DNA from 2 places in the Sporosarcina sp. 6E9 genome. Region 1 is predicted to be linked to the other one. Evidence: a T-box and tRNA genes for the amino acid it is inferred to sense, from the RefSeq annotation. Region 1 holds a T-box; the other holds one or more tRNA genes.
The links. A T-box is a leader RNA that pairs with one kind of tRNA and senses whether it is charged. The one in region 1 lies ahead of argS (arginine--tRNA ligase), so its partner is inferred to be a tRNA-Arg.

Region 1 (3,152 bases):
GCGATGATTGAAGGATCTAGTTCTTTAGCGGATTGTTGGATGATTTCAGGGAACTGTTCTAGCTCTTTTACGATTTTCCACTCGAAATCATTCACTTCATCCACTGTATAAGAGTTTGTTTCCCCGGCCTTTCTTAACACCGAATTAGCACGGGCGAAAGTATATTGAACGTAGGGACCAGTTTCTCCTTCAGTCTGAAGCATTGTTTCTAGATCAAACTCAATATCATGTTTTCGGTGCTGTTTCAAATCGCTGAAAATAATAGCGCCAACACCAATAGCTTCAGCAATTTCTATCTTATTTTCCAGATTCGGATTTTTTTCTTCAATCGTTGATTGTGCAAGCGAGATTGCATCTTTTAAAACTTCCTCCAACAAGACGATTTTGCCTTTACGCGTCGACATCTTTTTTCCGTCTTTCAAAATAAGCCCGAAAGGTACATGTTCGATATCCTGCGCCCATTCATAACTCATCTTTTCGAGGACTTTTTTGAATTGTGTAAAGTGTAGACTTTGTTCATTCCCGACGACATAGATGGATTTCTCGAAATCATATGTCTTTTTTCTGTCGATTGCAGCAGTTAAATCGCGAGTCGCATACAGTGTCGCTCCGTCTGATTTTTTAATCAGGCAAGGCGGCATTTTATCTCCTAATTCGACGACCAAAGCGCCGTCCGATTCCTTCAACAATCCCTTTTCATTCAACAAATCGACGATAGGTTCCATTTTATCGTTGTAATAAGCCTCGCCGTTATAAGAATCGAATTTCACGCCGAGTAAATCATAAATGCGTTGAAACTCCTTCAATGATTCTGATTTAAACCAATCCCATAAGGCAAGCGCTTCGGTATCCCCGTCTTCTAATGCCTTAAAAGCTGCTCTTCCTTCATCATTCAATGCTTCATCCTGCTCTGCATCTTCATGGAACTGGATATAGAGCTTTAATAGAGTCTGGATCGGGTTTGTTCTTACTTCTTGTTCGTTGCCCCATTTTCGATAGGCTGTTAGTAGCTTGCCAAACTGTGTCCCCCAATCACCGATATAGTTGATTTTCACAGTTTTGTAGCCGTTCTTTTCAAGCAATAAAGAAATTGAATTTCCGATGACCGTGGAGCGCAAATGTCCCATGGAAAACGGTTTTGCAATGTTAGGGGAAGACATATCAATTGTCCCGACCCCGTTATTTCCAACATCGGATGACCCGTAGGATTTAGTTTGCTCACGGATTCTATCGAGCAGGGAACTAGTGATTTGAGAACGGTTCAGAAAGATATTCACATAACCGTTTACGGCTTCGGCTTTGTGGATAAGTGGATGACGGATTGCATCTGCAATTTCATCCGCAATCATAACAGGCGATTTTTTTAAATTCTTTGCAAACGGAAAGCAGGGCAATGCTAAATCGCCCATATGTGTGTGAGCGGGTTGTTCTAACATATTTATATTCAAGGGAATCGGACTAAATTGTTGCAACACATGCATGACCTCTGTTTTCATCTCATATTCCTCCTTTTTGTCAATAAAGTGAAACTTCAATCCGTGGGGTGTTCTTCCCCACGGATTGTTAGTTGAACCAATCGGGCATTTACGGGCAGTTGACTCCCACCTATTCTTATCGTTTATCTCAAGTCTTGAGGTGGGAGTCTCACTGCCCGTTAATGCGGGACAAAAAAAGCCCCCGCCTCAAATAAATGAGGCGAAAGCATAACTTCCGCGGTACCACTCAACTTGCCCGTGATCGGGCCGCTTACTCATAACGGCGAGACACCGACTTTTCCTACTTAAATCAGAAAAGTATCTCCGAAGTGCGCTTCACAAGCATTCTTTACTAGGCTTTCACTGTCCCCAGTTCGCTGAAAAAGAAAAGTTTGTTACTCTCTTCATCCAAGATGTTGTAGATGACTATAGCAAGCATTTGCAATGGCGTCAATATGATTATTGGTCTTTTCTATAAATTCACTACTAAAACATATTTTATAGGAATTAGTGTGTTTTGGCACCTTCACGGTGGTAAATCATATACATGATGAACCACAGTGCACCGACTACCAAGATTGCGACGTATTGTGGGCTAGATGCGATAGAGACAAAAAATAGGGTAAGGAGTGTAGCGGGAAAGAGGAAGTTCATGGCATAAAAGGATTTATACGCAACACGATATTGCTCAAACTTTTCTCCTTCATCCAGATTTTCAAAAATTTCTTTGTATCCGTCTATTCGTTTCAGATTTACGAATGCAGCAGGACTGTATTTATTATGGAAACTAATCGCTTTCATTTGAGCATAGATCGCAAAAATAAAAATCGCAAAATATAAAATAACAATTACGGTTGCAAGTAAGTCATAGCCAAAGTCCCATTCTATTCCGACGATGAAAGAACTGGTAGCCCCAATGATAAACAATAAAGAAGTAGAGCCGACAAATTTATGGGCAACTTTTTCTTTTCTTGCCTCAAGCTCATCGATGTTGATCTCTGGCGTGTCCTTTTTATCAGCCTGATTCCAAATCAATCCAATACGAATGGACATGACAAGTAAGATAGCGAGCATTCCAAAAGCTATCAACTCTTTTCCATAAGGTACGCTGGGGCTGAACCCATCCCATAATATAACAATCAAACCGAAAGTAAACGCGAACCCAACAGCCATAAAGAGGCTAAGTGAACCTTTCTTTTTCTTCATTTCTCTTCCTCCTTTATTGAAAATACTTCGTCCACAGGCAGTTGAAATACTTTCGCGATTTTCATCGCAATTAAAATAGATGGTAAATAATCGCCTCGTTCAATTAAACTAATTGTTTGTCTTGAGGAATCGGTTAATTTAGCTAACTCAGTTTGACTGAGTCCGTCTCTAGCACGTAATTCTTTTAAACGATTAAGTAATATCGCCATCGTATTTCCTCCTCTTCATACCTAGTGTATATCTTTATAGTCATAGTGACAACTATTGTTGTCATTATGACTATTTTAATTGTCGACACGAGAAAATAATGATGAAAAATTCCTCTATGCATAAAAAGTAATATGAACAGTTTTATTCAGAACTGTTCATAACTTTTCCTTCTGGAACATGAAAGAGTATGATAGCAATTAACATGTTGTGGATAAATTACTTGTGGATATGTGGATAAGCGAGTGATTCTCGCATGAAAAA
Region 2 (3,152 bases), on a different contig from region 1:
TCCGAAAATGAGCATAATAACCGTCCAGTCTAGTTCTCCAATCCCAAGAAATGTTTCGATATCATTGCGAACAAATAACGTAAAAACATTTACAATACTGGCTATAGAAACCCATCCTAGATAAATTGAGAATGGGACAAGATCAAAAAGACCCCTGTTTACATTTTGTTTTATTTTTCTATAGATTAAAATGATCGAGAGTAATAAAAGAAGAATAATAACCGTAGACAAAAGAATCTTTTGTTGCGTAAAAGCTAGAATCCAAGCCCCGTTTAATAGAAAGTTTATAGGTATAAGTCTTTGAGTGTCGATGTAGACACTTACTTTTTTACCGCGAACAAAAAAACCTTTTACTATCCATAAAAACAAGAGAAAATAAATGAGTATCCAAATTGAAAAAGCATATCCTGCTGGCTGAATTAGTGCAGTCTTTTCATTTGCTATACTCCCCACATTTGATCCTGCGTAATAATTAATGGCTATCATCAAGATAAAAAAGATCAGATTAACAATGGCTATTCTACTTGATACTTTCACCATTCCACCTCCTAAAGTATCGGTACCCGTGATTTTTGTGTTGATTTCCCACACAGGTATCTGACAATTTTAACCCATACTGAAAGTCGCCGGAATACCAAATAGTATTCCTACTAGTTTCGTAATAGCAAAAATCATTTCCCGTTTCAATACTCTACCCTTTCATTTGCTTGATAATCTAAGTTTATTAAACAACATTGCTATATATACAAAATAGGGTTGGATGATTATCGCCAATAAAAAACCACTTTTAGCTACTACAAAGTGGTTTAATGTATTAATAAAGGAATAAGGCTCGTTTTCATTCGTATTCTTACAGAAATAAAAAAGCGCCAGAAACATTTACCTAACAATGTTTCTGGCGCTTTATTTAGGTTTTTATCTTTGCAGATTTCACCTTGTTACGTCCCAGGAGGGATTCGAACCCCCGACCCACAGCTTAGAAGGCTGTTGCTCTATCCAGCTGAGCTACTGAGACAAGTTTATGCATTGGTCAAACAATGCTTTTCAACCAAAATATGGCTACAACTTATAATAACATATTCAATAAGTTCTTTGAAGCCTTTATTAAATTTGTATCTATTCACACTATTCTCGACAGCTTTTTAATAAAAATATAGCATTTTTAGAAAAAACTGTAAAACAAAAAGCGCTTGAACATTGTATAACCAATGTCCAAGCGCTTAACTGTTCGTTCAACATTTCTCATTTTAAGCCTATACGTCCCAGGAGGGATTCGAACCCCCGACCCACAGCTTAGAAGGCTGTTGCTCTATCCAGCTGAGCTACTGAGACATGTCTTAGCAACATATGGTATTGTTGCGACAAGTACTATTATAGGCAGGACAAAATGGAAAGTCAACACTAATTTAAATCTTTTTTATTTCGACTGTTTCAACCACTTCATGATCCATGTTTTTGAAGGTGACGACTGGGGTTTCATCCCACTCAACAACCGCATATGTAGCGGAATTTCCGCCTCTCGGCAACAACGTGCTACCTGGATTGACAAATAATATACCATCTTTCATTTCCGCGCCATATAAATGAGAATGGCCAAATAATACTATATCGGCAGCTTTTTCCTTTGCGCGGTAATACAATTCCATCAATGAACTTTTCACATTATGTTCATGGCCATGAACTGCTAGAATCATTTTACCTTTAATTTCTGTAACGACTTCACCCGGATATTTCGAATCTATATCGCAATTTCCTCCGACTCGAAACATCGACGACAATGTTTCATCATCGTATGGAAACTCACTATCCCCGCAGTGGAAATGTGCATCTGCCGGCAATGAAGAAACGGCTTTCACCGTTTCTTTATCCCCATGATTATCACTCATAACGATTAATTTCATTTATAAACCAACTTTCTGTATTAATTGTGGTAATTTCACACGAAGTTTTGCAAGCGCATCTCCTCTATGTGAGATTAACCCTTTTTCCTCAGGCGATAGTTCCGCCATAGAACGTTTTTTACTTGGGACATAAAAAATTGGATCATATCCAAATCCATTCGTTCCTTGTCGTTCCTTTAAAATAATACCTTCGCAACTTCCAGAGAAAGTTTCAGTCTCGAGTCCTGGCCCCGCGATTGCTAGCACGCAACGAAATCTTGCAGTACGTTCGGGCTCTTCCACTCCAGTGAGTGCGCCTAATGCTTTATCAATGTTTTTATCGTCAGTACTGCCCGGCCCTGCATAACGCGCTGAGTAGACGCCAGGCGCGCCGTCTAGCGCATCGATTTCAAGCCCGCTGTCATCGGCAATAACAGTTTTCCCGAGAAGCTTGGAAACTTCTTCCGCTTTTAATATCGCATTTTCTTCAAAGGTCTTACCCGTCTCTTCAACATCTATTTCTTGTTCAATGTCGTTTAATGTTAATACCTTTATTCCAAGCGGGGTGAACAATGCTTCAAAGTCTTTTCCTTTCCCCGCATTATTTGTCGCGATTATAACTTCTTTCATAGTGTCTCACCTTCTCCTTTGCCAACCAAGTCTGCAATTGGTCCGAGTGCATTTTTCTGATAACCGATCAGTTCTGTAATTCCTTTTTCTGCAAGTGACACAAGGCCATTCATCTCATCTTTTGTAAAGGTCGCTTCCTCGCCTGTCCCTTGTAATTCAACAAAAGCACCAGCACCTGTCATAACGACGTTCATATCGACAGCTGCGGAAGAATCTTCAACATAATCCAAGTCTAGAATAAGTTCATCTTCCATTGATTTCCCGACACTAGTCGCGGCTAGAAACTGCGTAATCGGGAATTTAGTCAATTCTTTTTCTTCATGAAGTTTAGCTGCTGCGATCGTCATGGCTACAAACGCGCCTGTAATCGATGCAGTTCTCGTTCCGCCGTCAGCTTGAATAACATCACAGTCAATCCAAATTGTACGTTCGCCGATTGCTTCAAGATCAATTACTGTGCGCATAGCTCGTCCAATTAGTCGTTGAATCTCCATCGTCCGCCCGCCTAACTTGCCACGCGTCGCCTCACGCTGCGTCCGCTGCCCTGTAGCACGTGGTAACATGGAATACTCTGCCGTGACCCATCCTTTCCCGCTCCCCCGCAGGAAGTGCGGCACGCGGCTTTCTATCGTAGCTGTACAA

Region 2: it has a tRNA-Arg gene. The T-box ahead of argS (arginine--tRNA ligase) is inferred to sense a tRNA for this amino acid. The anticodon was not compared.

Annotation. Positions count from the first base shown of each region.
Region 1 is NZ_JAGEMN010000002.1:94,465-97,616, reverse strand. Features, by position in the region: gene argS (arginine--tRNA ligase) at 1-1,496, opposite strand, end outside; T-box leader at 1,689-1,895, opposite strand; gene J4G36_RS12060 (DUF3169 family protein) at 1,983-2,681, opposite strand; gene J4G36_RS12055 (helix-turn-helix transcriptional regulator) at 2,678-2,890, opposite strand.
Region 2 is NZ_JAGEMN010000001.1:701,389-704,540, reverse strand. Features, by position in the region: gene J4G36_RS03720 (tryptophan-rich sensory protein) at 1-537, opposite strand, end outside; tRNA gene J4G36_RS03715 (tRNA-Arg) at 942-1,015, opposite strand; tRNA gene J4G36_RS03710 (tRNA-Arg) at 1,259-1,332, opposite strand; gene J4G36_RS03705 (YfcE family phosphodiesterase) at 1,407-1,901, opposite strand; gene J4G36_RS03700 (XTP/dITP diphosphatase) at 1,902-2,510, opposite strand; gene rph (ribonuclease PH) at 2,507-3,152, opposite strand, start outside.